DNA from 2 places in the Streptomyces sp. NPDC127177 genome. Region 1 is predicted to be linked to the other one. Evidence: riboswitches for the same ligand, from Rfam matches in the RefSeq annotation. Region 1 holds a riboswitch; the other holds the start of a gene.
What was found. Region 1 has a riboswitch for thiamine pyrophosphate ahead of thiO (glycine oxidase ThiO). Riboswitches for the same ligand answer to the same signal wherever they lie in the genome.

Region 1 (3,826 bases):
AGTTGTGCGGATTGCGGATGCCCAGACCCGAGCCGATGGGGGAGCCGAGCGGCATGATCGCCGCGCATCCCACATCCTCCAGCTTCCGGGCCAGCACCGGGTCGTCGTTGGTGTACGGCAGGACGGTGAACCCGTCGTCCACCAGGATCTCCGCGGCGTCCAGCAGCTCGATCGGGTCGGGCAGCAGTGTCCGCTCGTCGGCCACCACCTCCAGCTTGACCCAGTCGGTGCCGAGCGCCTCGCGGGCCAGGCGCGCGGTGAGCACGGCCTCACCCGCCGTGAAGCAGCCCGCGGTGTTCGGCAGGACGCGGATGGAGAGCCGCTCCAGGACGGAGAGCACGGAGCCCTGCACGGTCGGGTCGAGCCGGCGCATCGCGACCGTGGTCAGCTCGGTGCCGGAGGCGATCAGGGAGCGTTCCAGCACATCGAGGCTGGGCGCCCCGCCCGTCCCCATGATCAGCCGGGAGCCGAAAACGCTGTCCCCGAGGGTGAAGAGGTCGTCGGACACGGTCAGCCTCCCTGGACCGCGGTCAGGACCTCGACGCGGTCGCCCTCGGCGAGCTCCGCGGCCGACCACCGGCCACGCGGGACGACGGTCTCGTTCAGCGCGGCCGCGACCCCCGAGGGGGCCCGGGTCAGGGTCGCGACGAGGGCGTCCAGGGTGGTGCCCGCGGCGACGGCGACGACCTCGCCGTTCACGGACACGGAGAGGGAGACGGGCGCGGTCATGCGGGCTGCTCCTGACGTACGGGTGCGGCGGCCGGGAAACGGCCGGGGGAGAAGGGGCGGGCCACCTCGGGCAGCTCGCCGTCGGCCAGCAGCTGCGCCATGGCGTCACCGGTGACGGGCGTGAGCAGCACCCCGTTGCGGTGGTGACCGGTGGCGAGGTGGAGGCCGGGCAGCGCGGTGCGGCCGAGCAGCGGCGCGTTGTCGGGAGAGGCGGGGCGCAGACCGGCCCGGGTCTCGGTGAGCGGCAGCTCGGTGATGCCGGGCACCAGCTCGTGGGCGTCGCGCAGCAGCTCGTACACACCGCCCGCCGTGACGGTGGTGTCCCAGCCCATCTCCTCGCTGGTGGCGCCGATGACCAGCTCGCCGTTCTCGCGCGGCACGAGATAGACGTGGCTGCCCCGGACCACGGCCCGCACGGTGCGGCTGAGGAAGGGGGCGTACGCGGTGGGCACGGTCAGCCGGAGCACCTGGCCCTTGACGGGGCGGACGGGCGGCACGACGTGGTCCGGCACCCCCGCGAGCCGGCCGCTGAGGCTCCCGGCGGCGAGCACCACCTGATCGGCCCGGGCCTCCGTACCGTCGTCCAGTACGGCCCCGGCAGCCCGGTCCTGCACCACCGAGAGCCGCTCGGCCCGCCGGCGGTGGAGGACGACCCCGGCCCGCTCGCACGCCGTCAGCAGCGCGGTCGCAAGCCGGCGCGGATCGACCTGGTGGTCGCCGTCGACCCGCAGACCCCCGCGTACGCCCGGCGCGAGCATCGGCTCCAGCCGGCGGCAGTCCCGCCCGGTGAGCCACTCCGACTCCAGCCCCGACCGGCGCTGGAGCTCGTGCAGTTCCCGCAGATGGGCGCGGTCGTCGGCGTCCAGCGCGACGGCCAGGGTGCCGCAGGCGCGGAAGCCGATGTCCTGTCCGCTCGCCGCCTCCAGCTCGGCCGCGAACGCAGGATAGAGCGCGGCGGAGGCGACGTTGAGCCCCAGCAGCATCTCTTCGCCGTAGTGCAGTTCGGTGACGGCGGCCAGCATGCCGGCCGCGACGCGGGCGGCCCCGCCACCGGGATCGGGGTCGACGACAGCGGCGCTCAGACCGCGCTGCGCGGCCCGCCAGGCTGTCACGAGCCCGATGATCCCGCCCCCGATGACGAGGACGTCGGACCCGCTCGTACGGTGTGTACGCATGGGCGTCCAGCCCCTCCCTTCGCCGGCATGACCCGGATCAGGTTCGTACGGTCGGAGGCCGCCCAGCCTCCCTCTCAGCCCGGTTCGTCCGGGCTCCCGCGAGTGTTTTACCTGGGCCACCCTAGACCCCGGCCCCGGGGCCGGGTGAAGCGAGCCGCCCGCACGGCCCGGAACCCCTTTCCTGACGGGCCGTCAGTTGATTAGGGTGGTCGGGTGAACGAGCAGCAGCGGGCAGAGCGGCCGGAACGGCAGTCGGAGCGGGCGGGGCGCGGGGTGGTCGTCGCCGGCGCGGGCATGGCGGGGGTGCAGACGGCGGTGGCCCTGCGCGAGCAGGGATTCACCGGCGCCGTCACCCTGATCGGCGCCGAACCCCACCAGCCCTACGACCGCCCCCCGCTGTCCAAGGCGGTCCTGCTCGGCAAGGCCGAGGAATCCGCCTTCGACATCGACTTCGAGGCGCTCGGCATCGAACTGCGCCTGGGCTGCGAGGTCACCGGCGTCCGCGGCGGCGACCACGAACTGGACACATCCGAGGGGCCCGTCCCCTACGACGCCCTGGTCATCGCCACCGGCGCCGAACCCGTCGTGCTGCCCGGCTCCGAAGGCGTGCCCGGCGTCCATCTGCTGCGCACCCTCGACGACGCGGCCCGGCTGCGCCCGGTCCTGGAGGCCCGGCACGCCGTCGTGGTCGTCGGCGCGGGCTGGATCGGCGCCGAGTTCGCGACCGCGGCCCGCGCCGCCGGCTGCGAGGTCACCGTCGTCGAGGCCGCCGACCGGCCCCTCGCGGGTGCGCTCCCCGCCGAGGTCGCGGCCCCGATGGCCGCCTGGTACGCGGAGAGCGGCGCCGAACTCCTCACCGGGGCCCGGGTGGCCCGCATCGAGTCCGGCCGTGTGGTCCTCGCGGACGGCCGCACCGTCCCGGCCGACGCGGTCGTCGTCGGGATCGGCGCCCGCCCCGCCACCGGCTGGCTGGCCGGCTCCGGCGTCGCGCTCGGCCCCGACGGATCGGTGACCGCCGACACGGCCCTGCGCACCTCGCTGCCCGATGTGTACGCCGTCGGCGACTGCGCGTCGTTCCCCTCCGCCCGCTACGGGGCGCGTCTGCTGGTCCACCACTGGGACAACGCACTGCAGGGGCCGCGCACCGCCGCCGCCCACATCATCGGATCGGCCGGCGGGGGCGGGGCACGGCCGCCGGCCTACGACCCCGTGCCGTACTTCTGGTCCGAGCAGTTCGGCCGGTTCGTGCAGTACGCGGGCCACCACGCAGGCGCGGACACCCTGCTGCGGCGCGGCGACCCGGCCGGCCCCGCCTGGTCGGTGTGCTGGCTGCGGGACGGCGCCCTGGTCGCGGTCCTCGCCGTCGGCCGGCCGCGCGATCTGATCCAGGGCCGCAAGCTCATCGAAGCGGGCACCCGGCTCGATCCCGGGCGGGTCGCCGACGCGTCCGTGCCGCTGAAGTCGGCGGCCCCGCAGTAGGCGCGCGGACGGGTGGCGGGACCCTGAAGGGCTGAGTCCGGGTATCGGCTGTCAGTCCGGGATGGCAGGCTTGTCCTGTGACCGAGATTGACGCAAAGATCGATGCTCTCGTCCCTGCCTGGCTCCACCTCCCCGACATCGCCGAATTGTTCGATGTCGAGGTGACGCGTGTACGGCAGCTGGTCAAGGAGGGCCAGCTCATCGCCGTACGGCGTGGTGAGAACCGGGCACTCCAGGTGCCTGCCGCTTTCATCGACGGAAACAAGGTGGTCAAGGGCCTCTCGGGGACCCTGACGCTCCTGAGGGACGACGGCTACTCCGACGAGGAGATGCTGGAATGGCTCTTCACTCCCGACCCGAGCCTGCCGGGTACGCCCGCGCAGGCGCTGAGTGAGAATCGTGGCACGGAGGTGAAGCGCCGCGCCCAGGCGCTCGCCGTCTGA
Region 2 (3,826 bases), on a different contig from region 1:
GCTCGACGACACCACCGCGAAGTACGTCGCGCAGGTGGACGAGCTGCTGAAGCACAAGGAAGCCGAGCTGCTCGAAGTCTGATGAACGACTCTTCCTGGGGCGCCCCGCAGGGCGCCGGTCAGTGGACCGCTCCCGAGATGCGGTCCGCTCCGGCGGGTCCTGCATACGATGTGCATAACGCCCAGCAGACTCGGCCCATGCCCATCGTGCCGGACGTTCCCGACGCAGGTAGAGACGCTGACGACCGTGATGACAGGGACCAGGGGGCCGGACGCCTGAGCGGCGGCCTCCTGTTCCGCGACGAGAAGCCGCAGGAGCCCATGTCCACCGCGCCACCACCCCCGCAGAAGAAGCGTGCGGGCCGTGATCTCGGATCCGCCATAGGGGTCGGCGTTGGGCTGGGTGCCGTCGTCGTCGCCTCGCTCTTCATCGTCAAGGCCGTCTTCGTCGGTGTGGTCGTGGTCGCCGTCGTCGTCGGTCTCTGGGAGCTCACCTCCCGGCTGGAGGAGCGCAAGGGGATCAAGGCCCCGCTGATCCCTCTCGCCGTCGGCGGTGCGGCCATGGTCGTCGCCGGTTACGCGCGAGGGGCCGAGGGCGCCTGGGCCGCCATGGCGCTGACCGCCCTCGCGGTGCTGGTCTGGCGGATGACCGAACCGCCGGAGGGCTACCTCAAGGACGTCACGGCCGGGGTGTTCGCCGCGTTCTACGTCCCCTTCCTGGCCACCTTCGTCGCCATGCTGCTGAGGGCGGACGACGGGCCGCAGCGGGTCCTGACGTTCCTGCTGCTGACCGTGGTCAGTGACACCGGCGCGTACGCCGTCGGCTGGCGGTTCGGCAAGCACAAGCTCGCCCCGAGGATCAGCCCCGGAAAGACCCGCGAGGGCCTCTTCGGAGCCGTCACCTTCGCCATGGTGGCCGGAGCCCTGTGCATGCAGTTCCTGATCGACGGCGGCTCCTGGTGGCAGGGCCTGCTGCTCGGCCTCGTGGTCGCGGCCAGCGCCACCCTCGGTGACCTGGGCGAGTCCATGATCAAGCGGGATCTCGGGATCAAGGACATGGGCACGCTGCTCCCCGGGCACGGCGGGATCATGGACCGGCTGGACTCCCTGCTGCCGACCGCCCCGGTGGTCTGGCTGCTGATGGTGATTTTCGTCGGCTCCAGCTGACCTACCGCTGAGTCACCCATTCTGACCTGCGATTTTATGAGTGAGGGTCCGTTGTCCACAGGGCGGCGGGCCCTCACTGTTCTGTCTGCGACACTGGAAGAACCATGCCTAAGCCCGGAGAACTCACTTTTGTCGCGCCCCGCGGAGCCAAGAAGCCGCCGCGGCACCTCGCCGACCTCACGCCCGCCGAGCGCAAGGAAGCCGTCGCCGCGACCGGCGAGAAGCCCTTCCGCGCGCAGCAGCTCTCGCAGCACTACTTCGCGCGGTACGCGCACGACCCGTCGGAGTGGACCAACATCCCCGCCGCGTCGCGGGACAAGCTCGCCGAGGCGCTGTTCCCCGAGCTGATGTCCGTGATCCGCCACATCAGCTGTGACGACGACACCACCCGCAAGACGCTGTGGAAGCTGCACGACGGGACGCTGGTCGAGTCCGTCCTGATGCGCTACCCCGAGCGGGTCACGATGTGCATCTCCTCGCAGGCGGGCTGCGGGATGAACTGCCCGTTCTGCGCCACCGGGCAGGCCGGCCTCGACCGCAACCTCTCGACCGCGGAGATCGTCCACCAGATCGTGGACGGCATGCGGGCGTTGCGCGACGGCGAGGTCCCGGGAGGCCCGGCGCGGCTCTCCAACATCGTCTTCATGGGCATGGGCGAGCCGCTCGCCAACTACAACCGCGTGGTCGGGGCGATCCGCCGGCTGACCGACCCCGAGCCCGACGGGCTGGGGCTGTCGCAGCGCGGGATCACCGTCTCCACAGTCGGCCTGGTGCCGGCGATGCTGCGGTTCGCCGACGAGGGCTTCAAGTGCCGTCTCGCCGTGTCGCTGCACGCCCCCGACGACGAGCTGCGCGACACCCTCGTACCGGTCAACACCCGGTGGAAGGTGCGCGAGGTGCTGGACGCCGCGTGGGAGTACGCGGAGAAGTCCGGACGCCGCATCTCCATCGAGTACGCGCTGATCCGCGACATCAACGACCAGGCCTGGCGCGGCGACCGGCTGGGCCGGCTCCTCAAGGGCAAGCGGGTGCACGTCAACCTGATCCCGCTGAACCCCACGCCCGGCTCGAAGTGGACCGCCTCGAGGCCCGAGGACGAGAAGGCCTTCGTCGAGGCCATCGCCGCCCACGGGGTGCCGGTGACCGTGCGGGACACCCGCGGTCAGGAGATCGACGGGGCCTGCGGGCAGCTGGCGGCATCCGAGCGCTGAGGCCGAAAACGGCCGTGTAGCCTGGGGCTCGAATCAACTTCATATTCCGACAGGGGAGCGCCACAGCGCTGAGAGTGCGGCACCGAGGACAGGTTGGCCGCAGACCCTCTGAACCTCGCCCGGGTCATTCCGGGTAGGAAGTTCGGACCTTACTCAAGCTGTTGCGCCCTGCCCGCTTCCGGTTCTCCACCGGCGCGGGCAGGGCCGCGTCTCTTCCTGGTCATCCCAGGAGGAATCACATGAGCACCACCAAGAAGATCGCGGTGACGGCCGTCGCCGCCGCGCTCGGAGCCACGGCGCTCGCCGGATGCGGAAGCTCCGACGACTCGGCGTCCGGCTCCGGACCCTCCGGGGGTTCCGGCTCCAAGACCGTCACACTCGTCAGCCACGACTCCTTCAACGCCTCCAAGGGCGTACTGAAGGAGTTCACCCGGGAGACCGGCTACACCGTCAAGGTGCTGAAGAGCGGAGACGCGGGCGCCGCCCTCAACCAGGAGATCCTGACCAAGGGCTCGCCCCGGGGCGATGTGTTCTTCGGCGTCGACAACACCCTCCTCTCGCGCGCCCTCGACAACGGTCTCTTCACGCCGTACGCGGCCAAGGGGCTCGGCCAGGTCGCGGACGACGTCCAGCTGGACGCGGCGAAGCACCGGGTCACCCCGGTCGACACCGGCGACATCTGCGTCAACTACGACAAGAAGTACTTCGCCGACAAGAAGCTCGCGCCGCCGAAGTCCTTCGACGACCTGGCGAAGCCCGCGTACAAGGACCTCCTCGTCACCGAGAACGCCGCGACCTCATCGCCCGGCCTCGGCTTCCTCCTCGGGACCGTCGCCACGTACGGCAAGGACGGCTACCAGGACTACTGGAAGAAGCTGAAGAACAACGGCGTCAAGGTCGTCGACGGCTGGGAGCAGGCGTACAACGAGGAGTTCTCCGGCTCCGCGGGCGGCAGGAAGGCCAAGGCCGACCGGCCGCTCGTCGTCAGCTACGCCTCCAGCCCGCCCGTCGAGGTGCTGTACGCGGACCCGAAGCCGAAGACCGCCCCGACCGGGGTCGCCACCGGGACGTGCTTCCGCCAGATCGAGTTCGCCGGTCTGCTGGACGGTGCCAAGAACGAGGCGGGCGGCAAGGCCCTGCTGGACTTCCTGATCGGCAAGAAGTTCCAGGAGGACATGCCGCTCAACATGTTCGTCAGCCCGGTGACCAAGGGGGCGAAGGTGCCGGACCTCTTCACGAAGTTCGGCGCCACCGTCGGCAAACCGACGACCGTCGCACCGGACACGATCGCCAAGAACCGTGAGCAGTGGGTCCAGTCATGGTCCTCGCTCGTAGTGAAGTAGCGAAGCCTCCCGTACGCGGACCGGGCGCGGGCGGGAAGGGCGCGCGCGCCCGGGCGCGGCGCGGGAGCGCGGTGCGGCTCGGCCTGATGGCCGTGCCCGTCGCCT

Region 2: another riboswitch for thiamine pyrophosphate. It lies ahead of ACFVJX_RS14885 (thiamine ABC transporter substrate binding subunit); the one in region 1 lies ahead of thiO (glycine oxidase ThiO).

What each region holds. Positions count from the first base shown of each region.
Region 1 is NZ_JBHXUW010000006.1:34,668-38,493, forward strand. It holds gene ACFVJX_RS06365 (thiazole synthase) at 1-508, opposite strand, end outside; gene thiS (sulfur carrier protein ThiS) at 511-729, opposite strand; gene thiO (glycine oxidase ThiO) at 726-1,904, opposite strand; TPP riboswitch at 1,902-2,014, opposite strand; gene ACFVJX_RS06380 (NAD(P)/FAD-dependent oxidoreductase) at 2,118-3,383, shown strand; gene ACFVJX_RS06385 (Rv2175c family DNA-binding protein) at 3,461-3,826, shown strand.
Region 2 is NZ_JBHXUW010000020.1:46,553-50,378, reverse strand. It holds gene frr (ribosome recycling factor) at 1-82, shown strand, start outside; gene ACFVJX_RS14895 (phosphatidate cytidylyltransferase) at 82-1,167, shown strand; gene rlmN (23S rRNA (adenine(2503)-C(2))-methyltransferase RlmN) at 1,272-2,378, shown strand; TPP riboswitch at 2,420-2,536, shown strand; gene ACFVJX_RS14885 (thiamine ABC transporter substrate binding subunit) at 2,618-3,721, shown strand; gene ACFVJX_RS14880 (ABC transporter permease) at 3,808-3,826, shown strand, end outside.